Regions from separate parts of the Paenibacillus sp. EB106-05-06-XG162 genome, predicted to be linked through region 3. Evidence: predicted binding sites of a transcription regulator. Region 3 holds the regulator's gene; each other region holds the start of a gene.
The links. The regulator Rex, encoded in region 3, represses fermentation and respiration genes when NADH is low (regulators of the CRP and FNR family bind a similar motif). The targets are predictions, from matches to a motif close to TTGTGAAATATTTCACAA.
Positions count from the first base shown of each region.

Region 1 (10,100 bases), on a different contig from region 3:
GGAGCAGGAGCTCGGCGTCCCCCTATTCGAACGAACGAATAAAGGCGTAACTCTCCTGCCTGCAGGCGAGAAGCTGCTCCACTATGCGAACCAAGTGATCAACTTACTGGAAGAAGGTAAAAAAGAAGTAGCAGCGACGCCAGCCCAAGCCGTCCTGCGGATTGGGGCTACACAGACCTTTGCCGCTCAGCGCCTGCCCGTCCTGCTTAGCCGATATAACCGCGACTTTCCGCAAGTACAGATATCCATGAAGACTGGTAATCAAATGGAGTTGCTTCGACATGTCGCACATGGCGAGCTCGATGGCGCGTTCATTAGCGACCAATTCCATGATGAGCACGTCGAAGCCGTCATGCACTGGGAGGAGGAGCTCGTACTCATATCGTCATCGAGTAATCCTCATCCGCTGGAACAACCTATTATTGTAAATGCTTTTCCCGATTGTCCATATCGCCGACGCTTGCTTGAATGGTTCGATCGACAGGATCACCAGCCTGTGTCTCTCATGGAATTCGATACGCTGAACGCCATTCTGACAGGTGTCAAAGAAGGCATGGGCATCTCCTTATTGCCGAGAAATCTCATCCCTGCCGATGTACATTGTCTTCCTCTGCCAGAGGAATTGCGCCACGTTGGGATTCAATTCATCGTCAAGCGAACCCACGTTAGATCGATTGCGCTTGCAAGCTTCGTCCAGATGATGGAGAAAGATTCGTAGAACCAACGGAAACAAATAAAAGCGGTACCCACGACTTCCATCGCAGGTACCGCTTTTGCATTATATATGAATCTGCGGGCGATCCAACCGGTACAGCTTCGCATACCGCGGCTCCCGCGCCATGAGCTCCGCGTGCTTGCCTCGCATCGCAATACGCCCATCTTCGATGAAGACGACTTCGTCCATCTGCTCCACGCCCACCAGATGGTGCGTGATCCAGAGCAGCGATTTGCCTTGCAGCGCACGGAAGATCGTCTGCAATAGATCGCGCTCCGTGCGCGGATCGAGGCCAACCGTCGGCTCGTCGAGGATAACGACGGGCGTGTTCTGCAGCAGCACGCGCGCGAGGGCGATCCGCTGCCGCTCGCCGCCAGAGAACCGCTGCCCGGTCTCGAGCATCGGCGTCGCATACCCTTCCGGCAGCGATGCAATGAGCTGATCCAGCTTGACCTGTTGCGCAACCACCGCGATCTCTTCGTCCGAGGCATCGCGCCGTCCGAGGCGAATGTTGTTCGCCACCGTCGTATCGAACAGATGCGGTCGCTGATTCAGTACCGAGACAACCGAGGCAATCTGCTCACCATAATGATTCGCGGGAACGCCATTGATCAGCACTTCGCCATTATTCGGCACCAGTGCGCCTTGTACAAGCTTGAGCAGCGTCGATTTCCCTGCGCCGCTGCGGCCGATGATCGCCACGCGCTTCCCTTGCGGCAGATCAAGCTGGATATCCTCTAACGTCCAATTTGAAGTCTGCGGATCGGCAACGTCTCTTGCCAGCTGCTCCGATGAAGGATACCGATAACATACATCTGTAAGCTGAATATGCGCATCCTGCCCCACGAGAAGCGGTAAACCTGCCGAAGGATCAACTCCAAGATCCCCGCCGTCACCTCTCATCTCATTCAGACGCCCGAGCGAATCGCGATACTGCGGAATCTTCTCAATCGCCTCAGAGACCGGTAGAAATGCATCCATCAGCGGGAAGACGACGAGCGTGAACGCCGCGATCAACGTCACGGCGAACGAACCCGAGGCAGCCTGTTGTCCTGACCAATAGGCCATCGATACCACCGCGAGCCCTACGATACACTGGGCGATGAACATCCGTCCGCGCGCCCAGCGGCTAAGCGATCGTTCAATCGCCGCTACCCGCTGTTCATCGGCCTCATAGGCCGCGGCAAATTGCGCAGCACGCCCGCTAATCATCCAATCGCCCATGCCAAGCACGGCGTCCGTCAGCTTACGGTATAACCGGCTGCGCTGCTGCTTCATCTGCTCATGCCGCGCATACGTGATCCTTAATGATACGCCAGGCAGTACAAAGACAAGCACGAACAAATACAACCCCATCAAGAACGCGAAGCCGATGTCGAACCAACCTAGCAAGACGACTACAGCAATATACATGATAAGCGCGACAACCGTCGGAAATACGGTGCGCAAATAGACATTTTGCAAATATTCGATATCGTCCGCGAGTACCCCAAGCACATCCCCCGTCCGGTACCGCGAACGGATGAACAAAGCTTGCGGTTCGAGCATGCGATACAACCGTACCCGCATCTTCGATAAGATGCGCAGAATCGCGTCATGCGAAGCCAGACGCTCCACATAATGAATGACAGCTCGACTGATCCCGAACGTACGCACTAAGACGACAGGGACATAGACGAGCAGAATATTCTCCGGACGGAGCGCCGATTTAGAAATCAAGAAGCCTGACGTGAACATGAGCGAGCTCGCTGCCAGCACAGTCAAGAGGGACAACGCAATAACAATGGCGAACCGCCATCCGTGTTGCCTAACGTAAGGACGGAACCACGATTCTTCTCTCACGATATTCCCTCCATTTCTGCTGTCATCAGTCCGTAATAGACGCCGCGCTGCAAGAGCAGCTCTTCATGTGTCCCCATCTCAGCCAGCCGTCCCTGATCCATCACCAGGATGAGATCCATATCCGTCATCCAATGCAATCGATGCGTCGCGAGGAACACGAGCTTATCGGCGAACAGCGGAAGCATTGTCTCTTTGATTTCCATCTCCGTCTCAATGTCTAGGTGAGCTGTCGGTTCATCCAACAGAATGACCGATCGATCACTTAGAAAAGCCCGTGCCAGCGCAACCCGCTGTTCCTGCCCGCCGCTGAGCTGCCGACCGCCATTTCCAATAACCTCGTTCATGCCAAGTGTAAGCTGTGCCACCAGTTCTTGAAGTCCTGCGGCCGCAATCGCCTCCGCCACCTCTTCATCCGAAGCCTCTGGACGATAGAATCGCACATTATCAGCCAGCGACATATCGAAAATATATGGGTGCTGCGGAATATACGTCGTCTCTCCGAGCCATGCTGCATCATGCAGCCCCGGGATGTTCACGCCATCCAATCGGAAGGTTCCCACGTTCGGCTGCAAGAAGCCGCCAAGTACATCGATGAGCGTCGATTTGCCTGCGCCGCTCTCCCCAATGATCCCGATGCGCTTCATGCCTGCAATCTCAAGCGATACGTCCTGCAAGGAACTTGGCCCTTCTGCTTCATGCTGAACATTCACATGCGATAACGACAGAACGCTATCCTTCGTCCATGTGAATCCTGCCGGAAGTACCGACGCTCCAGCCTTCAGCCCTTCCTCCGCGATCATCGCTTGCATGGCCTTGCCGGCTTCTTTCCCTTTGAGCGTCGCATGATAGTCCGCTCCGACCATTCGCACAGGCAAGAAATATTCCGGTGCAAGGATCAGCACGAGCAGCGCAACTTCAAGCCCCATCTCGCCATTAATGAGCCGCAGCCCTAAGCTGACCGCCACCGAAGCAACCGACAGCATTGTGAAGAAATCCAACGCAAAAGAAGAGAGAAATGCCATCCGCAGCGTCTTCATTGTCGCGCTGCGATAGCGGTCACTCACCTGTTCAATCGTATCCCCATGGGATCGACTGCGGCCGAGGAACTTCAGCGTCTCTAATCCACGTAAGGAATCGACGAAATGATTAGAGAGCTTCCGATAGCTCTCTAATTGCTTCTCGGTATGCTTCTTCGTCGCAAGCCCAATCAAGATCATGAAGGCGATCAGAATCGGCAAGGTTACGATCAGGATAAGCGCCGCTGTTGGGTCCTTCACGAAGATAAAGAGGACAATAAGCGCTGGCGTAATCGCCACACCCATCATCCGCGGAACGATCAGCTCCAGATAGGTGCGGAACTGCGTTATGCCGTCGAGCACGAGCGTCACGAGGTTGCCCGTTCCTTCCTTCTTCGCGAACCGAGGGCCAAGCTCGAACAGCTTCTGCAGCAGCTGCTGCTGCAATTCTCTGCCCGTCGTCTCCGCGAACCGATAGGCTAACTTCTGCATCGCAAGACCCGTGATCTGCCGCAATATAAAAGCAAACAGGAACATGGCCATTTTGCCGTACTGTTCCTGCAGCGGTTGGCCAGCGAACAAGGCGGAGATGACCTCCGCCAGCCATGTCGCTAGCAATATAATAGACACACTTTGAACAAGGGTCAGGAAGGCAGTCAGCGCAAGCACCGACTTTGCCCCCTTCAATCCCATTATGTCTTTTCCCATTAGTATTCCAAGTGCTCCTTCTCGTGAACCCGTTTATGAAATACGAAGTAACTCCAAATCTGATAACCTAATACGAATGGCAGCAGAGTTAACGCTACAATCGTCATAACTTTAAGGGAGTATGCTCCCGATGCTGCATTATCGATTGTTAAGTTGAACGCTTGATCAATCGAACTAATCATAACACGCGGGAACAAACCAATAAATACCGATGCAACCGACAACACGATCACCGCACCTGTCATCCCGAACGCCCAGCCGTCTTTTTTTACCTTCATGAAGTAACCTGACAACAAGAACGCAATGAGGCCAACGACGCCGACCGCTGCAAGAATGCCGCCGCGAACTTCGAACACATCCGTCATTGTATATGTCATGATTCCGAAAGCTGCAAGCAATATTCCAAGTGGAATGAGCAGCATCTGTCCGAGCTTACGCGCTCTTACTTGCAAGTCTCCCACTGTACGCAATGTTGTAAACATCAGACCATGCACGAGGCACAACATTACGACCGTTAGACCGCCAACGAGCGTGTACCCGTTCACCATATCGAACAAGCCTGCCTTCATTTCCATCTGTGCGTCAATCGGAAGCCCTTTGATCAAGCCTGCGAAGACGACACCAAGCAATAACGGCGGCAATAAGCTGCCGAGGAAAATAACCCAATCCCATGTCTTTTTCCACTTTTCATGTTTGACTTTACCCCGGAATTCGAACGCGACCCCGCGCCCGATCAGAGCTAGCAATAGGAACACAAGCGGTGTGTAATATCCACTGAACAAGGTCGCATACCAGTTCGGGAAAGCTGCGAACATCGCACCCCCTGCAGTAATCAACCAGACTTCATTCGCGTCCCAGAAAGGACCGATCGAATTGATCAACACGCGTCGCTCTCCATCCGTTCTCGCGAGCAATTTCGTCGACATCCCGACACCGAAGTCAAACCCTTCGAGGAAGAAGAACCCAATGAACAGCACCGCCACTAGAACAAACCAGAGATCATTAAGTAAGTGCATGTTGCTTCTCCTCCTTCACAACTTGATCGAATGGATCATGGGAATGTTCATCATGGTGATCATCCGGCGCATAAGGCCCTTTGCGAATCACTTTGATGAATAGATAGACAAGAATAATCGCCAGAATCAGATAAATGGTTGAAAAAGCAATGACAGAGAACAGAATCTGCCCCGCACCCACACTCGGTGAGATACTGTCTTCCGTACGCATTAATCCGAAGACCGTCCAAGGCTGGCGCCCAATCTCCGTCATAATCCAACCGAATGTATTCCCGATGAACGGTAACGAAATGCCTAAGACCATCAAACGCATGAACCATTTGTTCGGCTGCTCCAGCTTCTTGCGCCACGCCAGGAACGTACCATATAGACCCATAAGAATCATCAGGGATCCCGCTCCAACCATGATGCGGAAGCTCCAGAAGGTTGTGCGTACCGGTGGAATATAATTCCCCGGACCATATGTCGCTTCATATTCGGCTTGCAGTTCTAACATCCCTTTAACTTCACCGGAAAATTTACTATATGACAAGAAGCTCAGCAAGTACGGAATCTGAATCTCCATCCCATTCTCTTGCTTCTTCGGATCGATGGTCGCGAAGACCGTCCAACCCGCGGGATCGCCACTCTTGCCCCACAAGGCTTCACTGGCAGCCATTTTCATCGGTTGCGTATGAATCAAATATTGTGCTTGTTGATGTCCCCACAGCGCCACGCCAACAGAGGAAATCAGACCAATAATAATCGCAATATGGAAAGACTTCTTGAAAAATTGCACATCTTGACGCTTCAGCAGCTTGTAAGCACTAATCCCCGTAATCAAGAATGCGCCTGTTGCAAATGCACCTAATACCGTATGCGGAAACTCTACGAGCAGCTGGCCATTCGTGATCAGGGCCCAAAAATCATTCATCTCCGCGCGGCCATTCAGAATTTGAAATCCAACTGGACGCTGCATGAATGAGTTCGCAAGCAAGATCCAGAATGCGGAGATAATCGTACCGATGCTAACGAGCCAAATGCAGACCAAATGCACCTTTTTCGATAGTCGATCCCATCCGAAAATCCATAGACCAATAAACGTCGATTCTAAGAAAAACGCGAGCAAAGCTTCGATCGCCAGCGGCGCCCCGAAGACGTCTCCGACGAACCTCGAGTAGTTTGACCAGTTCATCCCGAACTGGAATTCTTGCAGAATCCCCGTAACAACCCCAACTGCAAAGTTAATGAGAAATAATTTACCCCAGAATTTCGCCATGCTTCTGTATTCTTCCTTGCCTTTAACGACGTACATGGTCTGCATAATTGCAATCGTTAACGCAAGACCAATGGATATCGGTACGAAGATAAAGTGAAAGATTGTCGTCGATGCGAATTGTAATCTTGCCAGAAATACAGCATCCATCCGTTTATATCCACCTTTCGATAACATTATAATTTGGAGGCGAAGGCTCCCCGCCCCACTTCCTTCCTGTATTCTGTCATGCGCAGGATTTTTCTAATGTGATTTTTATCACATTATAGGGTGTGAATCCGTTTTTACCAGCGAACATTCCTGATTTCGTCACACAATATCCTGAAAAAGACGGAAAAGACGATTAAATGCACTTGCATCGAGAGACGAGTAGCCGGGAGAGGCGGAGCACGAAAATGCGAAACTCCAAAAATCCATACCCAAAGAAGGTAATAATTAGGTGGCGTCGAACTGTCTCATATAGAACTGACATCATTCGACAGGGGGAAAATCATTCAAATGTCTACCGACACACCAAGTAACACCATCCAAGCGCACGGACAGCATCGCCGCAAGTTCGCCCGCCTCAGCATCATCTTGCTGCTGACGCTCGGCATGTATTTCGTGCAATCCGCTCTTCTAGAACAGACTCGAGCAGCAGCCAGCACGGATTCGTCCAGCGATGCACAGGATCAACTCGACGCGCTAGCGATGCTGAATGAAATCCGTGCCCAAGTTGGCGTGCCTGCCCTCGTACTCAGCAAGGAGATTACACAAGCTGCAAGAAGCCACGCCGCCTATTACAACCGGCACGAACGAGACAAGAAGGTCTCTCTAAGTGCCCATCAAGAGAAACAAGGCATGGAAGGATTCACCGGCACGAGCGCAATGGATCGCATGAAGGCGGCGGGATGGAATCCTACGGTCACCTACCGCAGCTCAGGCGAAGTCATGCATTTCAAGCAGAAGACGAGCATACAGGCCATGCAGGGGTGGCTGGATACCGCATACCATCGCGCGATCATCCTTAGCCCCAAATACAATGAAGTCGGAATCGCACTCGTTGACGGCACCGCGGTCGTGAATCTAGGCGGCACTCGTGCGCCTACACCGCTTCAGTACGGCATCGCAGTCTATCCTTTTCCAGGGATGACCCAAGCCCCTGTAGGCTTCTACGGCAACGAAGTTCCCAATCCGCTGAGCCAGTTCGGTGTGGATTATTCTGGTTATATTATCTCGGCTACAACGATCGATGCCATCGATTGGCACGAGGCAAGCTTAATTGACGAGAAAGGTGCAGCCATTCCATTCTATGAGGAAATCTATAGCGGTAATACGCTTTTCCTGTATCCAAAAACGATTTTGGAGGGCTTTCATACCTATCGCGTCCAGCTAGCTTACCGAACGGAGGGCTCGTCCGAAACCCAGCATCAATCCTGGTCTTTCAAGACGGGCGAGGGCCATAAATTATTGAGCATTGCCGGCTCTCCCGATGAACTCGTTATCAATGAAGGGGAAGAAACGTCTATACGCGTCACGGGCTTCTACGATGATTCCGTTACTGAACCGATCACAAGCCATGTACGTTATGTCAGCAATAACCCGGCAGGGTTAAAACCCGTATCCTCCTCCAGCTTCCAAGGAATCAAGGCTGCTAATTATTACATCACGGCGCATGTCGGAAACTTAGCCACCGAGCGAGTCCTGATTAAGGTGTTGCCGAAATTGAAAACCAAGACCTATCCACCGCTAACCGCGAGCAAACCAGACGCCGCGGTGACCGAAGCTGAATTCTGGACAATGCTGCTGAAGCAGCATCAGATCGATGTGGATGCATATGCCCCGGCGAGCAAGAAACATGCGGCAGATGCCGCTTACCAGATCGCCGCAAGCCGCAATATTCCGTTACTCGGCTTAACATCCATTCCGGCTAGAGACAAGCCGATTACGCGCGTGAAAATCGCCGAAGTCCTCGCATCCGTGGATGGGGTTCATTTTACACAGTACAACGCCATCTGGTACGTGCTAGGCATGGGGTACCTCAAAGGGGATACCGATTCAACGATTTACGGATTCAATAACGAAGGCACAATGACACAACAGGAAGCCATACAGCTGCTCGCCGATCTGAAGCCGAAAATGAAATCGCTACGCGGAAGACCAATCAAACCTACGCCAGCAGAACTTTTGCCACCTCTACCGAAGCGAGAGTCGTACAAGAAGCCTGCCGTTCTCAAGGATTACACGCTTATTGCAACCTATCATCCAGATCGCACATTAACCGTCGAAGGGAAATTCACCGTCATCGCCGGGCAACAGACGACATTGATGGTTCAGACTGGCGGGAAGAAGCCGAAGGCGATTGAAGAAGTTCAAGTGGCCATTGACCGTGAGGGCAACTTCAAAATAACGTCCGGCCCTTACACAGAAGATGCGTTGAATCTGTATTTGAGAACAGAAGGCGCGATGTATTGGATTTCGGTCGAAGCGAACGCCATGAATATTAGCGAATTCACGCCGTAATCCTCACAAGAGAAACGACCGCGGTAAGCGGTTCGTTCTCTATACACAGAACAAAACCCGCGTGCCGGTTTGCCTGATGAGCATCCCTTGCACGCGGGTTTTGTTGCTATTCTAGGAAAAGATATAGAACTACGACGTAACTTTCTCCTCAATATCTGCATGACCAGCCAGCCGGTCCAGTCGCGCAATCTGATATCCGTATTCATAGCAAGCCGCAGCCACGATTGATAAGCGCCGCGAGCCATCATCGAAATGAATTTCCTGCATCACCGTCTGGAGGAATTTCTCGTTCTCGATCTCCATCTGTTCGATGCTCTCCAGCTCTGGCTTCATTTTATCGTCTAATTTCAACAGGACTAATTCATGCGCTTTCTCAAGCAGCTCCAAATGTCTGTCGAAGGCTTCATTGATTTCCGGCGTTCGTGTGGATTGGAAGTAATGATTATCGATCGTCTCTAGCACTTCAAGCCCTTTCTGGAGCGTGTTCAGCATCTGTTTGTAGACAACAATCTGCCGCGATCTGCGATACTTGGCGCGTTTGATCTTCTTGATCTCTTCTTCGAACAATTTAAATTTATCATGCAAAGACAACATTTCCGTCTCGAGTGCTTGGTATTCGGAGCGGAAAGAGGATTCTTTCATCTCATCGGAGATGGCGGTCCTAAGGAGCAGCGACATCCGATTGAACACAGCATCTATCTGCTTCAAGAACTGTACATTCGGCTTCGGCGGGAAGAACAGAATGTTAATGACAAAAGCCGAACCAATCCCGACGAGCGTATGTAAGAACCGACTTAATGCGAAATCCCATTGCCCGGAAGCTTCCAACACGGCAATGACTGTCACGAGCGTCAGACCGATGGTCTCTTCCATTTTCATTTTCAGACAGATCATGATCACAATAATACAAGTTAAACCAATAATGAGTGGATCATTCGCGAATGCCATGCCGACGAGAAGTGCAATAGCTGCACCCAATGTATTCGTCTGAAGCTGGTCCAAGAAATAACGCCAAGAACGATAAATAGAAGGCTGCATAGCAAAGA
Region 1 covers NZ_JBYTDT010000002.1:157,094-167,193, reverse strand. The annotation lists gene AC3WU2_RS06615 (LysR family transcriptional regulator) at 1-718, shown strand, start outside; gene cydC (thiol reductant ABC exporter subunit CydC) at 779-2,557, opposite strand; gene cydD (thiol reductant ABC exporter subunit CydD) at 2,554-4,281, opposite strand; gene cydB (cytochrome d ubiquinol oxidase subunit II) at 4,281-5,297, opposite strand; gene AC3WU2_RS06595 (cytochrome ubiquinol oxidase subunit I) at 5,284-6,702, opposite strand; gene AC3WU2_RS06590 (CAP domain-containing protein) at 7,051-9,054, shown strand; gene AC3WU2_RS06585 (FUSC family protein) at 9,184-10,100, opposite strand, start outside.
Region 1: a site for Rex is predicted at 6,799-6,816, ahead of AC3WU2_RS06595 (cytochrome ubiquinol oxidase subunit I). Genes of this name have one in related genera too.

Region 2 (10,100 bases), on a different contig from region 3:
AGCATTAGTTTCTTTCTACCTACCCGATCTGATAGATACCCTCCGATAAATCCGCCAACCGTCCCCGCCAGAGCCCCGGCACCGATCATAAATCCGATGGTTCCCACGCCAAGACTTGTGTTCTTCGAGAGGAAGATAACAAGAAAGGGGGAGCACATCGATAAGAACATATTCGTAATTAATGTACCCGCCAGCAGGATGCGAATCACGGGATGCAGCTGAGATGGAATGAATTTACGTTTCATAATGGATTTCCTCCGCTACCCATTGGATCGATGAATGAAATCAACAATGTCCGATTCTAGATGATTCAAATGTTCGATATGGGAGCTATAGGATTCGACTTTGTCCTTCACGTAGTGCGATCGCAGCAGCCCCGATAGACGCAGAGCCGTCAAATGATAATGCACATTGCTTTTGACAAGACCGATATAGGCGGCAATTTCTTTGAACGATCGGGGACCTTGGGCCACGTATTGCAAGATGCGAAGCCGATTCTCATCGGATAGCGCCTTAAGGGTGTTCAACATCTTCGATGACGGGATAGTTGGGTCGGAAACAGGCATCTCCACCGGATATTGGCAGACGATCATCCCCTCGTAGTTATCGATGACAGTATACGGATTACAGTGCATTTGGGGGACGAGCAGCACCTTGTCGATCGGAGTCACGGGTTCAACACGAATCCCATTCGTACACAACTCGATCAATTCTACCGACGGGGTAGAAGGGAGGAGCTGCGTTACTTGGTCGCTGCTTTTCTGCAAAGTACGAAGGATCGTAGGGTCGATATGACGGAAATATTGCTCGTTCCAGTCGTGCAGCACAGATACAATGAGTTCCCGAACCGTGTTCATATCTTCTTTGAAAGAAGACACCCAGGGCACGAGTCGCTCATAAATTTCGCCTACCGGCATTTGCTCCAACCAGCTGAGGAATGTCTCAGGGGTACGCTCTCCTGGACACTGCCACACCAATAAATTCAGCCGGTGAAGTACTTCTAATCGCCGATCCTCCAGCCTCTGCGATAGGGAATTGCTAAGGTTTTGACGAACGTCGATTTCCCATTCTTTTCCGAATGCATGGTGTTTGGATGTCGGATGATCAATGTAACGATATAGACTGACAATCAATTCGTAGACGGGTGACGAGTCGACCTGGACAAGATAACTCAATATGCTCCACTCCAATAGAATATTAATTATGTTCTAATTTTATAGAACAAAAAGAAAATGTCAAGATCAGGCTCCACTCTGTGAAGTATCCGTGGACAAGAAGGGATGTTTCCATTATTTTCACAAAATTTCCTTAATAAATGTGCGTAGAATCACACTGTATTGTGTGGAAATAGTTATAATTTAAGTATGTTAATTTTTTCACAAAGTGGTGATGGAGGCGTGTTCAATGAAAAAAAAGTTGGTCATGATCGGCAATGGGATGGCGGGTGCACGTTGTATGGAAGAGATTCTAAAAAGAAATGCTGACATGTTCGACATCACCATGATTGGAGATGAGCCGTATCCGAACTATAACCGGATCATGCTGTCGAATGTCTTACAAGGCAAAACAACATTTAGCGAGATTAATATAAATGATTGGGATTGGTACAAGGAGAACCACATTCAACTTATCTCCAATGAACGAGTAACCGAAATTCAGCGAGAACAGCAGCAAGTCGTTACGAATCAAGGGAAGGTCATTCCTTACGACGAGTTGATTATTGCGACAGGGTCGAGCGCGTTCATTCTGCCTGTACCAGGGCATGAGCTGGAAGGTGTCGTCGGTTTCCGTACGATTGAAGATACAGAGCGGATGATGGATGCTGCGAAACAGTACCGAAAAGCCGTCGTGATTGGTGGTGGCTTACTCGGACTAGAAGCGGCACGCGGTCTGATCGATCGCGGGATGGAAGTACATGTCGTTCATTTGCTGCCGAATTTGATGGAGATGCAGCTTGACCGTGAAGCGGCGAAGCTGCTCCAGAAGGACCTCGAGAAGCAAGGCATGAAGTTCCTGATGGAGAAGAAGACGACGGAAATCTATGGCGATCAGCGGGTTGAAGGACTTAGATTCGATGACGGCACAAGTGTCGAATGTGATCTTGTCGTGATGGCGGTAGGGATCAGACCGAATGCTGCGATTGGGCGGGAAGCGGGGCTTGCTGTTGGTCGCGCGATTCAAGTTGATGATTTCATGCAGACGTCGGATCCTAACATTTATGCGGTTGGCGAATGTGCAGAGCATCGTGGGATCGCTTATGGGCTCGTCGCACCACTCTATGAACAAGGCGTTGTCCTCGCGGATGTGCTAACTGGCAAGGAGACAGCGGGTTACCAGGGCAGCGTTCTATCAACACAGCTAAAGGTAGCAGGGTGTGATCTATTCTCGGGCGGTGAAATCCATGAGAGCGATGATACGAAGGCGATTGTGGTGCAGGACCAACTGAAGGGTGTCTATAAAAAAGTGCTCGTCCGTGACAATAAAGTGGTCGGTGTCGTGCTCTATGGCGATGCATCGGACGGTACGCGGTTATTCAGCATGCTGAAGAAAGAAGCCGGTATTCAAGAGTATACGAGTGCATCGGTCCTTCACAAAGCCGGGGAAGAGTCAGGAATCGACGTGGCATCGATGAGTGCCAATGAGACGGTATGTGGATGTAACGGGGTAACGAAAGGCACGATCGTCGGTGCGATTCTGGAACACGGACTGACAACCTTCAATGAAGTGAAAGCCGTGACGAAGGCAGGCGGATCTTGCGGTAAATGCCGCGGGGTCGTAGAAGCGATTCTTGCTCATACCTTGGGCGACAAATTCGACGCATCGGCAGAAGTCACCGGCATGTGCAGTTGTACGACATTATCTCGAGATGAGGTAGTTGAAGCGATTCGTGAGAAAGGCATGCATACGCCAAAAGAAGTCCGTATCGTGCTCGGCTTCAAGCATGAGGAGGGCTGCTCGAAATGTCGTCCTGCCTTGAACTACTATTTGCGCATGCTGCGTCCGGATGAATATGAAGATGACAAAGCATCACGGTTCGTGAACGAACGGATGGACGGCAATATCCAGAATGATGGTACGTTCTCGGTGGTTCCTCGGATGTACGGAGGGACGACGACGCCGGAAGACTTGATTCGTATTGGTGAAGTGGCGAAGAAGTACAATGTGCCGCTTGTGAAAATCACGGGTGCGGCCCGTGTAGGCCTCTTTGGCGTCAAGAAAGAGGATGTCCCGAAGGTATGGGCCGAGCTGGAGATGCGTTCGGGTTACGCCTACTCCAAGTCGCTGCGCAATGTGAAAACTTGTGTTGGTTCGCAGTTCTGCCGCTTCGGTACGCAAGATTCGCTAGCGCTCGGCATTCGCTTAGAGCAAGAGATTGAGATGGTGGATACGCCGCACAAGATGAAGATGGGTGTTACGGGATGTCCGCGGAACTGTGCTGAAGTGTTAACGAAGGATTTCGGTGTTGTCTGTGTAGAGAATGGATACCAGCTGTATTTTGGCGGAAATGGCGGAACGGAAGTCCGTGAATGCGATAGCTTGACGACGGTCGCGACGGAAGATGAAGTGATGCAAATGGCGAAGGCTTACGTTCAATTGTATCGGGAGACGGGAATTTATGGAGAGCGTACAGCTCCTTGGGTTGACCGCGTTGGCGTAGACAAAGTGCGTATGGTCCTGGAGAATCAGGATCAGGTCGAGAAGCTAGCTGCTAGATTTGAACTCGCCCGAGACACGTACCGTGAGGCATGGAGTGCAACACTCGAAGATGAACAACGCCGGAATATGTACACCATTGAACAACAATAGAAGGGATGATCGCGATGAGTACAACGATGAATATGATCAAAGTTATCAAGCTCGAAGATCTTGCGATACAGATCGGCAAAGAAGTGCATGTGAAGGAGAAGTCGATCGCCATCTTTCGTCTATCGAATGGTGATGTCCGTGCGGTAAGTAATCGTTGTCCGCATAAGAATGGTCCGCTTGCCGAAGGGATCGTCTCCGGGGAATTCGTGTTCTGTCCGCTGCATGACTGGAAAATCTCGCTTGTCACAGGTGAAGTCCAGAAGCCGGATGATGGATGCATCGAAGTATATCCGACGGAAATTCGCGACGGTTACGTGTATCTAGGGGGGCTGTGATCGATGAAGGAACTCATTAACGTTATTAACAACGCAGGCGTGAGTAAAGTCGCATTGCTTAAGCGAAGCAAGGGGAAGTACTTGACTTCCTCGATGCTCGCAGGATTGTTCGTAGGTCTTGGCATCATTCTCATCTTCACGATTGGCGGGCTGTTATCGCCGGCGCATGTGCCGAGCACGAAGATTATTATGGGGATCTCCTTCGGTATTGCCTTGAGTCTTGTCATCATGGCAGGCGGCGAATTGTTCACGGGCAATAACTTCATTCTCACGGTCAGTACGTTAGAGAAGAAGACCACTTGGCTTGAGACGATGAAAATATGGTTCTATAGTTATATCGGTAACTTCGCAGGATCCATGCTCGTTGCGGCCATCTTCGTTGGTACGGGGCTCGCAAAGGGCGGCGTTGCTGATTTCATCAACACGGTAGCAGGAGCCAAAATGAATGCACCGTTCCTCGAGTTGTTCATGCGCGGCATCTTGTGTAATACGCTCGTCTGTCTGGCGATCTGGTGCTCGATGAAATTGAAAGAAGAGACCGCCAAGCTTATCATGATCTTCTGGTGTCTGTTCGCCTTCATCACTTCAGGTTTCGAGCATAGTGTAGCGAATATGACGTTGTTGTCGATCTCGTTATTCATCCCGCATCCGGAGACAGTATCGTGGGCGGGTATGGCGGCGAACCTCGTTCCTGTTACGCTAGGGAATATCGTCGGTGGTATGCTGTTCGTGGGCATTGCATATTGGTATATTGCGAAGGAGAAATAAAAGCAGGGCTGTACAGAGAGGCAATCCGATAATGGATCCTCTGTGCAGCCCTTTTGTTGTTTGGTAGATGATGCGAATTGCTGTTGCGGATGAATGTAGCAGTAGCTGTAGCCATTGTCTGAACTATCTCTATCATGGATTCTTGCACTAACTTTGGCTTAAATTCGATCGAAGTGGCATCTATCCTGTATATTTGCACGGTAGAGTAGGGTTTTGAGCTCGAATGGTATAAATTCGAGTCTCTACGATGCTAGGATCCATGATAGAGCATGGTAGTGGGCTCTGATGGCACTCTATCATGCAGAGATCCAACATAGGCGCAGTGGAACAGGAGTGGGGGAGATGTGTGTTCAAAAGACTTAACTAGTGGAGGAGAAGAGTTGCATATTCCGCATATGTTTCGTTCGCCCGCATTGCTCGCCCGCATCGCTCGCCTACACCGCAATCCGCGCCACATGCCAAGGCCTGCAACGAACATCTGCACCCGCATTACCCCACACCAGAGTCCGCCGTCTCACACCTGCGTCTCACTCACACTCCCTTGCTCCGGTCCAGCACCGCCCCGATTGCCCCGGTAAGCCGTTGGCGACATGCCCGTGTACTTCTTGAACATCTTGTAGAAGTACCCCGGCTCCAAGTACCCGACGCTGCGCGAAATATCGCTCGTCTTCATGTTGGTCGTCTTCAGCAGCTTCTGCGCTTTCTTAATGCGGAAGGCGTTCAGATAATCCGAGAAGCTCTCACCCGTCTCCTTCTGGAACAGCTGCCCGAGATAGAAGGGGTGGATATGCAGTGTGTGGCTCAGCGTCTTGAGCGACAGCTCCTCTGCATAATTCGTCTGAATCTGATGCAGCACTTGCTTCACGACCGAGCTAAATTCGTCGTCCTCGGTCGACAGGTAGTCGATGGCCGAATCCGCGATGAACTTGACATGCGCCGTCAGCTGACCGATCGTATGCGCGCGGAACATGGCCGTGAACAGCTGCTTATAGCCGCTCGTCGCCAGCTCATGATTCAATTTATTGTCTCGCACGACCTGCTTCGTACATAGGATCAGTTCCACAGCACGATTATGAATATGTGCTGGCGTAATGGATGCAGTCGATTGCAGCTCCTGGAACAGTTTATCGATATAGGCATGAACGGCCGACTTGTCTTTGCCGAGCAGGAGGCGCTCATATTCGAAGGCATCCATCGAAGGCAGCTCCAGCTCCTCGTCGACCGCAACGATCCGATCGTAAGAGATAATGGCATTATCCGTATTCGTGAGGAAATATTCCTGCAGCCGTTTGGCATGCGCATAGCTCTGGGACATATCCAGATAGCTCAGCTCCATACTACCAAGCGTAATGAATACATGCATGCCAAGCCGCTGCTTCAATTCCAGCCGAATCTGCTCAAGCAGGGGCAGCGTCGCCGCTAGTCCTGCCTCCGCACTCGCGCCAGTAATGAGAATAATCGTGTCGCCATCATTATCGCAATAACTATAACTGCCCTCCATTGCACGCGCGAGCGTCTGGCAGATGCGGTAAGCTTCGCTATTCTGCTGTTGTTCCCATATCGAGGCATCGCTGCCATTCTCTGCAGCGGAATCCTGTACCGTTTTCACCGTCGCAGCGGCATAGAAGGGGCGATCCACCGGGATCTCCAGGAACTCTAACCGATTCCGCAGTTCCGCGGGGTCGATGTTCCCTGTAGCCCAACGCGCCATCACATTGTCACGCAAGATATCCAGTTGGTTCTGCACGATGGAGGCTTGCCGATCGGCTTGCTCGAGCTTCTGAACCGTGCTCATAACCGTCTCCGTTAACTCCTTGATGTTCACCGGCTTGAGCAGATAATTCTCAATCCCAAGGCGCATCCCTTCCTTGACGTAGCTGAATTCGTTATAGCCGCTGAGCACGACGAACTTCATATGCGGATAGAGCGGCTTCAGCCGTTCGATCAATGCCAAGCCGTTCATATCGCGCATCATGATATCGGTGATCAGAATATCGACCTCAGAGCCCATATGCTGCAGCGCTTCAAAGGCTTCCGAACCGTCATAAGCTTTGCCCGCCAAATGAAGGCCGAACTCTTCCCAGTCGATCACCGTCGTTAGACCTTGCAGAATGAATCGCTCATCATCAACGATAAATACTTTACGCATACAGTTCTCCTCCTTGGCTTGCTGGTATTTTCATCGTAACCGTCGTGCCTTGCCCCGGAACAGACTCCACGTGAAGTCCATACGCAGGACCGAAGCAAATTTTAATCCGTTCATGGGTATTCATCAGTCCAATCGATTGACTCTGCGCCTCGTCTGACACCACAGTATTCAGCTTCTGCCTTATGAACTCCAGCTTCTCTGGCGCAATGCCGCTGCCATTATCCTTGATCGTAATGACCAGCACATCCACTTCGAGCACGGCCTGAATCCAGATCCGATTATCCGTACGAGACATAATCAGTCCGTGCACGATGTAATTCTCAATGATGGGTTGGATGGATAATTTCAACACCCGAAGACTCATGAGCTCCGGCTCGATATCAATTTCATACGAGAAGTTCTGCATGTAGCGAATGCGGAACAAGTCCAGGTAAAGGCTGCAGTATTCGATCTCATTTTCGAGCGGGGCGATGGTATCGCGCCGAACGGAATACCGGAACAGCGTGGACAGAATATAGATCATTTCCCCGACGTCTTCGGCTTGGTAGGAGAGGGCTCGCATCCGAATCGCTTCTAGGGTGTTATAGAGGAAATGCGGCTTAATCTGAGCTTGAAAAGCAACTAATTCCGCTTGCTTCTGCCTGATCTCCGAGACATAGACGCGGTCGATATAGCGAGTCAAATCTTCACACATATGGTTGAACCGATCCGCGATCTGGAAGAGCTCATCTTCCTTCTCCATCGTGATCCGCACTGATAAATCCCCATTCCTCAACTTCTCCATCGCACGTACAACGGTCCTCGTACGCCTTGAGAAATTGACGATCGTAAAGTACGTGAGCGCCATCGCAGCCACGATGACGAGACTGGTTACGAGCAGCAGCGTATTCCGAAGACCGACCATGCTCGCCGACATCTCGCTTTTCGGAATCACCCCGACAATCCAATACCCGAATCGGTTCGTCGTCTGCACGTTCACATAAGACGGTTCCTCGAATTGCTGGATGGATGCGGGTACATTTAGCTGTGACATGTATGGATATTTGGCGCCATAATAGCGGTTCGAGGAATCGAATACGACATTGCCGCTGGGCGTCAAGACGAGCACATAGCCTTTCATTTCGCTCCAATTGTTCTGGAATGCGCGGTAGATGCCATCGGAGTTATAGTCGATAATGAGATTCCCGTCGGTCTCGAGCGTCGTCAAATTCGTAATGTTGCTGATGGTCGTGATGCTCTTGGGCGTAATGACATATTGGTTGAGCACCGTCTGAAGATCGCTGTTCACTTGATAATAATTTTGAGTATCCTTCGTGAGAAGCAAGGTGAATTTCTTCTTCGAGCTGTAGAGTCCGATGGTCCGAATGTCGGAGAACGTATTTAATTGGATACGGAGAAAAGATAATACGTCTCGCCGCCGAATGCCAGTATCGCTAAACCGTGTCAGACGGTCATCCAAATAGTCCGAGAAGTTATTCTTCAGAAAAGACAACGCATCATCCAGCAGGGTGGAGGAGCCGTCTTGATAAATTTGCTGAATGATCTGCTGCGAAGCCGCATGGCGCGTATCGAAGTAGCTGCCGATGCTCGACAGCACATGGTTGTTCGAATCGAGCTCTTTCTTAACTTGATTATTGCTGAAATACGTAAAGACGAAGACGGATAACGTGGCCAGCGACACGATGGTGATGAGGGAGTAGATCATCAAAATCTTATTGAACAACTTTTGCTTGAAGTGCTTCTGGTAGAAATCGATCATCAAACGCATTGCTGTCGTACTCCTTTTTGTATACGCTTTCATGAAGAAGAATTCCTTCCTCTTAATATTCAGGAATCCCATCACTTATTGTACTGTCTTCGGAAAAAGAAAGGAATATGATCTTTGTTTTATCCACCTCGACTTTTGATTTGTTCACTTTAGAGAACGCTTACATTGCTGTAGAGTTAGGCATATCAACAAATGACGAGCTGAGGGGGGACAACATGAAAGGTTTATTGCGCTGGCTGAAGTTGGTTGGCCGTAACAAAGCTTTGCTCCTAATGGTGCTGCCGGGGTTCGTATGGTTTCTGCTCTTCTGTTACTTGCCGATGCCGGGAGCGTTAATTGCATTTAAGGACTATCAGTTCAGCCGAGATGGATTCTTAGCCAGTATGATCGAGAGCAAATGGGTCGGATTCAAAAATTTCGAGTACCTATTCAAGACGGAAGACGCTTATCTCATCGTGCGGAACACGCTGCTCTATAACGCAGCCTTTATCATTCTCGGGACACTCTTCGCCGTTCTTGTCGCGATTGTCATTAGTGAGATTGCGAATAAGAAGCTGGCCAAAATTTATCAGACGGGCATGTTCCTGCCGCATTTTCTATCGTGGGTTATCGTGAGTTATTTCGTATTCAGCTTTCTGAGCGTGGATAAAGGGGTGCTGAACCAGTTCTTAACCTGGATCGGCGCAGATCCAGAATTCTGGTATACGGAGACCAAATTCTGGCCTTACATTCTGATCATCGTGAACTTGTGGAAGGGTGTCGGGTACGGCAGTGTCATCTATTTGGCGGCGATCGTCGGGATCGACAAATCGTATTTCGAAGCGGCGATGATCGATGGAGCTAGCAAATGGCAGCAAATTCGCAACATTACGATTCCAATGATTACACCAATTATCGTGATTATGTTTATCCTTGCGGTAGGGGGCATTTTCCGGGCAGACTTCGGGCTCTTCTATCAAGTACCACGCGATACCGGCGCACTCTACTCCGTTACGAATGTCATCGACACGTTCGTCTATCGTGGACTTAAGGTAACGGGCAATATTGGCATGAGTACCGCGGCCGGATTGTATCAATCTGTTGTTGGCTTCATTCTTGTCTTGGTCACGAACTTTATCGTACGAAAAATCAATAAAGAACAAGCGTTATTCTAAATGGCCATGGTCATCCCGTGGTTTATGGGCCGACATCTTTAGTGAGAGGGGGAACTCCATTTTGGAAAATAGAACGGTCATTGATTCACACCCATCATCGAACAATCCTAGAGCACCGC
Region 2 covers NZ_JBYTDT010000019.1:38,881-48,980, forward strand. The annotation lists gene AC3WU2_RS26640 (MDR family MFS transporter) at 1-245, opposite strand, end outside; gene AC3WU2_RS26645 (ArsR/SmtB family transcription factor) at 261-1,175, opposite strand; gene nirB (nitrite reductase large subunit NirB) at 1,405-3,807, shown strand; gene nirD (nitrite reductase small subunit NirD) at 3,822-4,142, shown strand; gene AC3WU2_RS26660 (formate/nitrite transporter family protein) at 4,146-4,910, shown strand; gene AC3WU2_RS26665 (response regulator) at 5,425-7,059, opposite strand; gene AC3WU2_RS26670 (sensor histidine kinase) at 7,052-8,827, opposite strand; gene AC3WU2_RS26675 (ABC transporter permease) at 9,043-9,981, shown strand.
Region 2: a site for Rex is predicted at 1,365-1,382, ahead of nirB (nitrite reductase large subunit NirB). Genes of this name have one in related genera too.

Region 3 (10,100 bases):
TTTAATGGAAGCAGCAGATTTGTGGGAGAATGAGCGCGTACAGATCGTGAACAATAACAATGGCGCACGACTAGAGACATATGTCATCCCTGGAGAGCGGGGGTCAGGCGTGATTTGTCTGAATGGCGCTGCCGCAAGACTTGTTCAACCGGGCGACCAGGTCATTATTATTTCTTATGCGATGATGTCGAATGAAGAAGCCAAGAATTATCAACCACAAGTTGTAATTCTTGGAGCGAATAATCAAATCGTAAGCCAGACCAATCAGGAAATTCACGCCACGATTCTTTAATCGTTGGTTTCCAGTATGAAAAGCCCCGCCTTTACGAAAAATGAACATGTAGCTGTTGTACATCATCATTATTTCACTTTCGCTAGAGGTGGGGTGCATTTATGTTTCAACATTTATTTGCGACGATGAACGAAATGTTGGATGAGATTCTTGTGCATTATCCAAAGGCTCAAGGTGGGGCTAAGCAGGACTTGCAGCAAAAATTAACTTTGCTGAAATCCATGAGTGACGGGATTGTCGAGGAATGGCTCCGGTTCGAAGAGAAGATGGGAGTGCTGCGTGAAAGTCAGCCTGATCATGCATCGGTGACTGTACTTCCTGAGAGCCAGAGTGAAGCTTTTCAACGTGGACAAGGATATTACAAATTATGTATGTATGATTTGTCCGCTGAAGCGTTCGAGCAAGTGATCCGGCATTATCCCGATTCATTGGTTGGACGTATTTATTTGGCCATGGCTTACCTGCAGCTGAATGAGTTCAATGATGCTTATCGACATTTTCAATTTATTATTCCCCTTACCGAGAGCAAGAAGCTGAAGGCCATCTCTTACAATGCTCTAGGCTGTATTCAAGCGCAAAATCAGAATATCGAGAAAGCGCAAGAATATTTCCATCATGCCCATCAAGCGGATCCGACTTTTCAAGAACCGCTCACCAATTTGAAGCTATGCGAAAGCACGGAATACGAAGGCGCTTATCAGTATGGCAGCGAATTAACTTCCTTTATGTAATCCATTCTGATTCCAAAATTCCGGGTGATCTGTTATGCTTAAGAGATCATTGGAACGAAGGGACCTTATTACGATGAAATTCGCAGTTCTCGATTTTGAGACAACAGGAAACCAGCCCACCGATGAAATTATTCAGGTTGGGCTTGTTATTATAGATCATGATTTATCCATAGATCGAATTTTCACTTCTCTTGTGAAACCAAGCACGAATATACCACCTTTTATTACCCAATTAACCGGGATATCAATTGATGATGTGGCTGATGCACCAACGCTAGATGATGTGATGATGGAGATGGTATCTCTCCTTGGTGATGTCGTGCTGGTGGCACACCATGTCGCATTCGACTTTAACTTTCTGCAGCAGGCACTGGATCAGACGGGTTATTTGCCATTCACAGGTCGAATCTTGGATACGATCGATTTCTTGCGGATTTGCTTTCCTGCATTAACGACGTATCAATTAAGCGCAGTAACATCGTGGTTTGATATTCCGCACGAGCGTCCTCATCAAGCGGACAGCGATGCCTTAGCCACTGCTCATGTATTACTGAAGTGTCTGGAGAAGTTGGATGATCTTCCGCTCTTAGCTATTCAACGATTAGCTGATTTGTTCGCGCAAGATGACAGCGATCTGAACTGGTTCATGCATGAACTGCTGGCTGACCGAGAGATGCGTCCGGTCATTACCGATGATAGTGGTCGTGCATTTCGTCAGTTCTCGCTCCATATTGAGGATTGGACGGAGATTCCTCCGCCTCGAGAAGAACTGCTTACCAACCCGCTAGAAGGTCAGAACTTCGAACAGTTCTGTACCGATTCGATTGATCGTCTACGACAATTCCTTCCTCAATTCGAACAGCGTGAAGCGCAGAATATTATGTTCCATGAAGTGAATTCAGCGCTAGAGGATGATCATCATCTTCTGTTGGAAGCGGGTACAGGAACGGGTAAATCCTTAGGGTATTTGATCCCTTCGATTTATTACAGCGTCAAGAATGACAATAAAGTGGTCGTCAGTACACACACGATTAATCTGCAAGAACAGATTCGACAGCGAGACGTACCGCTCCTCAAGACGATATTACCGGTTGATTTCAGAGTATCGGTATTAAAAGGTCGCAGCCATTATTTGTGCTTGCGGAAGTTTGAACATAAAATAAATACAAAAGATTTCATTACGCCAAAGGAAGATATTATTACAGCAGCACAGATGCTGGTATGGCTTGCCGAGACAGAGCATGGCGATAATGAAGAGCTGCATTTTGGCAATAAAGGAGCCGATTTCTGGGATACGGTTGCTAGTGATACGGATTCTTGTCTGAATCGAGCTTGTCCTTGGTTCCGCAAATGCTTCTACCATCGCGCTCGCCATGAAGCAAATATCGCAGATGTGATTATTACGAACCATTCCTTATTATTTACAGATATCAAGGTGGATCATCGATTCTTACCTGTTTATGATCATCTTGTCATTGATGAGGCCCATCATCTCGAGGAAGTCGCCGGGAAGCATCTCGGTCTGCATGTGAAATATTTCAGTCTTGTTCATACCTTGCTGCGCTTGCTTAAGGATAGTAAGAATGGACAATTGCCGACGCTGCGCAATCGTCTCCATGTTATTCCTGATGAGAAGGCACAAATGGCATGTGAAATTATTGAAGATTCCTATTCGCAGCTTGTTGATGCCAAAGAGATGTGGGATAAGTTAACGGAAATTTTGTTCAGTATGATGCCGCAGCGGACAAGTGATGCGAATCAAGAGCAGGGCCAATTTGTATATCGACTGCAGACAGAAAAAATGCCAAATGATTGGGATGCAGCTTCGGTACTTGAAGATCAGCTGAATGCCCTCTTGAACGAAATCGTTCGTAAATCTGAGCGTTTGCTGCAAGATCTGCGGGATATACAGGAGGAATATGGGATTCAAGCGGCCGTGACGGATTTATCCGGAACAGTGAAGGATTTGGCGCGTGCGCGTGATGACATCCGATACTTTATGAAAATGAAGGAGCCGAATGTCGTATTCTGGATGGAAGCAAGCAGTCATTTCCGTAGTAAATCCTTGCAATTATTCGCTGTTCCAGCGGATGTCAGCGCTCAGCTGAAGGAATATTTCTTCGATGCGAAGAAAAGTATCGTGCTCACATCAGCAACCTTATCGGTTGATAAATCTTTCCAATACATGATTGAGCAGTTAGGATTGCAGGAAGCCCAGGATCAAGGACGGCTTCAGAGCATGGTGCTCCCATCGCCTTTCCAGTATCGTAAACAGGCGCTAGTGGTGATCCCACGCGATTTCCCGATGCTCAAAGGATCGAATCCGGATGCACATTTCGTGCAGACCTTAGTGAAGTCTCTGGCTGACGCAGCTGTGGCTACGCATGGCAGAATGCTCGTCCTGTTCACATCGTACCGGATGATGAAGCAGGTGTACGATCCACTCAAGGAGCTTCTAAGCCCGCATCAAATTCAGGTTATCGGACAAGGGATTGACAGCGGGAATCGGAGTAAGTTAACTCGCAGGTTCCAGGATCAATCGGCGTCCGTTCTCCTCGGTACAAGCAGCTTCTGGGAAGGCGTCGATATTCCTGGTGATGCGCTAACCTGTCTGGCGATTGTGAGGCTTCCGTTCCAGCCGCCGAATCATCCGCTCATTGAAGCAAAGTCGGAGCTGCTGCAGAAGGAGAAGAAGAATCCATTCATGAAATTGTCAGTTCCGCAGGCGGTTATTCGCTTCAAGCAAGGGTTTGGGCGATTGGTACGTACCGCGCAAGACCGTGGGATCGTCATTATTTATGACACACGTGTTATTGAATCTTATTATGGCAAGTATTTCTTATATTCTTTACCAGGTCCGAAGATGGAGCATATGCGGCTAGATCAAATCGTGCCTCGAATGCAAGAATGGCTGTCGGACGAGGAAGAGAGGGGAGTCATCCATGAAAACAATGAAAATATCTGAAGCAGTTGTACGCCGTCTTCCCATTTATTTGCGCTATTTGAGTGAATTGCAGCAGCGTGAAGTCCTTACGGTCTCCTCGCAGGATCTCGGATTGAAGCTGGATTTAAATCCAGCTCAAATCCGTAAAGATTTAGCGTATTTTGGCGAGTTCGGGCGTAAAGGGATTGGCTATGATGTTGCTTATTTAATTCAGAAAATCCGCCAAATTTTGAAGCTGAATCAGCAGATTAATGTCGCTCTTGTCGGGGCAGGTAATCTTGGCCAAGCATTAAGTAACTACAATACATATCTTAAGGATAATATGAAAATTGTAGCTGTTTTTGATGCACATCAGCCGAAGATCGGCAGCAAGATTAATAATATTGTTGTTCAGCCGATGGAGGATTTAGAAGCGACTGTTCGTGAGCATAATGTTCGTATCGGTATTATTACCGTTCCTGCGATGGAAGCACAAAATGTGGCAAACGCTTTTGTGAATGCGGGTGTAGAAGCAATTCTGAATTTTGCACCGGTCATCTTAAAAGTGCCTCAGCATGTGCGTGTGCACACAGCTGATTTTACAACGGATTTATTGAGCTTGGCGTACTACTTGCACAATGGGAAGGATATGGACGAAGATGAAGAAGAATCTATGGATCATTAAGAACGGCTATTTCGCCGTTATGAACGCAGATAAACCTGTAATTCACGGGGTTATGGTGATAGAAGGGGATCAAATTCGGTATGTAGGCGAGCAGCTTCCAGCGGATTTGGTGATTCCTGAAGATGTAGAGGTTATGGATGGCAAAGGGCTATTGTTCTTACCTGGATTAATGAATACGCATGGTCACGCAGCAATGTCCCTGTTGCGCGGTCATGGTGATGATCTTGCACTGCAAGTATGGCTCCAAGAGAAAATGTGGCCGATGGAAGGTAAATTCACCTCGAAGGATGTCTATTGGGGTACATCGTTATCTGTCCTGGAAATGTTAAAAGGTGGAACGACAACCTTCCTCGATATGTACGATCACATGGATCAAGTGGCAAAAGTGACAGACGAATCAGGTATTCGCGCGGTGCTGATGCGTGGAGCGATTGGTCTATGTCCTGAGGATGTTCAGCTGGCGAAGCTTGCGGAGGCGGTTCAATTTGCGAAGGATTGGCATGGGAAGGCGGATGGCAGAATTACGACGATGATGTCACCACATGCGCCTTATACCTGTCCTCCTGCGTTCATTGAGAAGTTCGTACAAGCAGCGCATGATCTAGACCTGCCAATGCATACGCACATGTCGGAGACGGCAGCGGAAGTACAGCAGAATGTGAATGAATATGGGCTTCGCCCTGTGGCGCATCTCGAGAAGTTAGGTGTATTCACACGTCCGACGCTTGTTGCGCACGCGGTACATTTGACGGATGATGAGATTGAGACGCTTGCACGTTACAACGTAAGTGTATCGCACAACCCTGGCAGCAATTTGAAGCTTGCGAGCGGTGTTGCTAGAGTACCGGATCTGTTAAAAGCAGGCGTAACGGTATCGCTTGGTACGGATGGCGCAGCGAGCAACAACAACCTCGATATGCTTGAAGAAATGCGTCTTGCTGCATTAATTCATAAAGGGGTATCGGGTGATCCGACAGCTGTTCCTGCTTTAGAAGCCTTGCGTTTAGGCACGGAATATGGAGCGAAATCGATTGGGCTGGAGAATGTGACGGGATTGCTTCGTGCAGGGATGAAAGCCGATTTCATCGCTGTTAACATTGATCAGCCGCACTATAAGCCGCATACAGATCTGATTTCCCATGTGATTTACTCGGGTGCAGCACAAGATGTTTGGCATGTATGGGTAGATGGCAAACAGGTCGTCAAGAACCGTGAATGTCTAACCCTCGACGAAGAGAAAATTATGCGTGAAGCACAAGCTTGCTTCGACGGATTGTTAGCGCGTTAAGGGAGTTACAGATGCAAAGAAGATGGATCGTTATTATCATATCTGTCATTATACTGATTTTGCTCGGACTGCATTTATATTATCGGAATGTACAGAGCGGTGAATGGCTTGCAGAAGATCGGGCAACGAAAGCTGCTTTAGAGCAATCATCCTTGAAGAAGGTAACAGGGATACAGAAGTCTGTATGGGAAGATGTATATTATATCGTCAATGGACTGGATGAGCAGGATCAGAATTTAGTGGTGTGGGTCAATCAAGAGGGAACTTCCGTACACACGGAGCAACTGAAGCAAGGTTCGACGAAGGAAGCGATACAAGCGAAAGTATTAAGTCGATCGCCTGGCGCAGATATCATTACAATCGTACCTGGCATTTGGGAACAGCAGTATGTATGGCAGGTGTTCTATAAAGCCTCCAAACCGAACGAAAACGTACACTACTACTATGACTTTTACCGTTTCTCGGATGCAGGGTATTTGACAACGTATACCTTGCCTAATCGATAAGATAACCTTCGGAAAAAAAGTATTCTAAAATAAGGATCTCGTCGATATACTAATCCCGACCGAGTAGGGTCATATTGATCGGAAGGGGTTGGTTCAATCCATGGGTATTCGATTTCTGAAGATTGGTGTGCTGTACTTTATCTTGTCAATGGGTTTGGGGATTTATATGTCAATGGCCAAAGATTATGTGCTTGCAGGTGTTCATGCGCACGTAAATCTAATCGGTTGGCTATCTATGGCGGTATCTGGCGTGATCTATATATTATTCCCTAGGGCGGATAACAGTGCTCTGGCGAAGTGGCATTTTTGGTTAATGAATTTAGGTGTCATCATCATGATGGGCTCTCTAATCACCTTATTGCTTACAAAAGAAGAGACGCCGTGGGGACCGATTATTGGTGCAGGTGGTGCACTACTTATCCTTAGCGCCATTTGTCTCCTGATCAATCTCTTTAAAAATGTGAATATCAATGAGACGCGTACATCGAGAAATTCGAAGTGACAGCGGAATTTGAAGAGCTTGCCTTTTAAGGCAGGCTCTTTTTCAATTGTTCGAGCGATGGTTGGCAGGGCTTCCACACATTACATTCTTCAATCGTATATATCCTATGATATACTGTGTGATATACGAAATGAAGGAGGGCGTTACATTGAAAATACGTGTTAAACCACTTGTCCTAACACTGGTCGGATCGATGGCCGTCCTTTTTGGCGGCTGGTTCTTCTATCAGAATGTAGCTGTACAAAGTCCTGTAGAGAAGGTAGCCAAAGAAGTATCGACGGTATCTGATGCGAAAGCAAACATTACGCGTAATGATGTTCAACTCGTCATTCAAGTTCAGCCCGATGCGAATTTGCGAGAAATCGTTCAACATATATATCAGTCCGGTAATAAAGTCATTGGTGATAAGAAATTGAATATTACCGTAAGTAATCCATCGTCTCCACTGCTTGATGATTGGTGGTCTCATGCGTTGTTCGGCGTCGCACAAGCGATGGAGAATAAGCAATACTCAGAGATTCCACAAGTATTAGAAAAGACGAGCAAGTCGTTAAATCTAACACAAGTTCACACATCTGCTGAGATGGATGAACGAAATGTATATGTAACCATTACCGATGGAAAGGCAAGCAAGTATATTATTCTTCCTCGCAAGGGTGAGCCCGTGGGGGTGTGGCCTAATGCTTAAAGGGTGGAGAGAAGTCGTTATTGGGTTTGTGATCGCGTTATTTATTTTTCTCGGCATCATTGGGGTGAACATCTTGCCTTTTGTTGGTGTCGCCCTTGTGATCGGAGTTATCTATTTAGCCATGAAGAGCCGTGGGGGCAGCTTGACAGTTGGAAGACAACAACGACGAGTAGGCGGGTCGTCTAAGCCTAGTTATTTGACCTTTGAACAGATTGGCGGTCAAGAACGTGCGAAGCAGGAATTGATTGAAGCGTTGGATTTCCTCATCAACCACGAGGAGATTAAGAAGTTCGGGATCAGGCCGTTGAAAGGTATTCTATTAACGGGTCCTCCGGGAACCGGGAAGACGTTAATGGCAAAAGCTGCAGCGCATTATTCGAATGCGGTGTATGCTGCAGCTTCTGGTAGTGAGTTCGTTGAGATGTATGTCGGGGTTGGTGCAGGCCGTATCCGTGATTTATTCAAGCAAGCAAGAGATCAAGCCGTGAAAGAGAAGAAAGAAAATGCGATTATATTCATCGACGAGATCGATGTCATCGGCGGGAAGCGGGAAGGCGGCCAGCAGAAGGAATATGATCAGACGCTCAATCAGCTTCTAACCGAAATGGATGGGATTTATTCGAATTCTACCCCTCGTGTGCTCGTGATTGCTGCGACGAACCGAAAGGAAATGCTCGACAGCGCATTGCTGCGTCCAGGCCGATTTGACCGACATATTCGTGTCGATTTGCCGGATAAGAAAGGTCGATTGCACATCTTGAACATTCATGCGGAAAATAAACCAATGGATAATTCGGTGCAGCTGGATACGATCGCTGTTCAGTCGTTTGGATTCTCCGGCGCACAGCTCGAAAGTGTCATGAATGAAGCTGCAATTTATGCAATGCGGGAGAAGCTGGAGCAGATCGAGCAGCGCCATTTGACCATGGCGATCGATAAAGTCATGCTCGGTGAGAAGACGGATCGTGAAGCGACGAATGAAGAACGCAGACGTGTCGCCATTCATGAATTGGGACACGCGATTATCGCTGAAATTGTTAGACCTGGCAGTGTGGCACAAGTGACCGTTAGTCCGCGTGGACAGGCGCTTGGATATGTTCGACATAATCCATTAAAGGATCAATATCTGCACACCAAAGAGTTTCTAGAAAGTCAGATTATGATTGCGCTAGGCGGAGCTGCAGCGGAAGAAATTTTCTACGGCGGACGAAGTACAGGATCTTCGAATGACTTCGAGCAATCGCTGCAAATTGTCGAGACGATGATGAATGCGGGATTGACCAATTTAGGGATCACCAATGTTCAGATCGTGACGCAAGAAGAGCGAATGAAAGAAAACGAACGAATCATGAATGAGCTCTTCGAACGGACGCGCAACGAACTTGAATGCCATAAAATGGTATTTGAGAAGACTTTGGAATTCCTTATTTCGGAAGAAGTAGTATCTGGCGACCAATTTAGAAGAATATTTTGTGACAATATACAATTACCAGCGTAAAATGTGCGCTGGTTTTTTGTCTAATTTTTTTCGACATGTTAAAATAGATGGCGGAGTTCTGAGAGATGATATATACAGAGTTGTCGGAAAGGATGGTTTATAACCATGCAATTTAAGAAAATTGGCGTCATTGGCGGGGGAACCATGGGTCAAGGGATCGCTGAAATGTTGGCGGTTCGTGGACTTGATGTATTATTAGTGGAGCAATCGGCTGAGAAATTAGATTACGCATACAGCATGATTGAATTAAGTCTGGATAAACAGCTTGAGAAGTGGGGCATTACGATGTCGGAGAAGAAGATAATTCTCTCCCGCATTCAAAAAGTATCGCATTTTGCAGAGCTTGGAACATGCGATATGGTCATCGAGACAATTTCGGAAGACTTGGAACTGAAGAAGCAAGTATTCGCAGAACTGGATGCTGTATGTCCAGGTCATATTATTTTGGCGAGCAACACGTCTACACTCAGTCTTACAGAGCTTGCGAGCTCGACGAAATATCCATCGCGTGTGATCGGTATGCACTTCATCTACCCTGTTGCGAAAGTGGATTTGGTGGAAATTATTCGCGGTCTGAAGACTTCGGATGATACATTCATCCAGACGAAGCACTTTGTTGAAGAAGTTGTGTCGAAAAAAGGCATCATGGTCTACGAATCTCCTGGATTCGTAACATCGCGTATTATTCTAACATTGATTAATGAAGCATTGCATGTCTTGCAAGAAGGCGTTGCAACAGCAGACGATATTGATGATGCGATGCGTATCGGTTATGCATTCCAACATGGGCCGCTTGAGATGGCGGATCGTTTTGGTCTGGATTCCGTATTAGCAGCGATGGAGCGTATGTTCCGTGAGTTTGGCGATTTGAAATACCGTCCATCGGTACAGCTGAAGAAGATGGTTCGTGCCGGTCATTTAGGCGTGAAATCGGGCGAAGGATTTTTCAAGTACAATAAGGATGGGGATCGAGTATGAAGATTTTAG
Region 3 covers NZ_JBYTDT010000004.1:38,616-48,715, reverse strand. The annotation lists gene panD (aspartate 1-decarboxylase) at 1-292, shown strand, start outside; gene AC3WU2_RS11280 (tetratricopeptide repeat protein) at 394-1,023, shown strand; gene dinG (ATP-dependent DNA helicase DinG) at 1,097-3,988, shown strand; gene AC3WU2_RS11270 (redox-sensing transcriptional repressor Rex) at 3,966-4,631, shown strand; gene AC3WU2_RS11265 (amidohydrolase) at 4,606-5,919, shown strand; gene AC3WU2_RS11260 (cell wall elongation regulator TseB-like domain-containing protein) at 5,931-6,425, shown strand; gene AC3WU2_RS11255 (cytochrome-c oxidase) at 6,526-6,927, shown strand; gene AC3WU2_RS11250 (hypothetical protein) at 7,076-7,615, shown strand; gene AC3WU2_RS11245 (AAA family ATPase) at 7,608-9,113, shown strand; gene AC3WU2_RS11240 (3-hydroxyacyl-CoA dehydrogenase family protein) at 9,219-10,091, shown strand; gene AC3WU2_RS11235 (acetate/propionate family kinase) at 10,088-10,100, shown strand, end outside.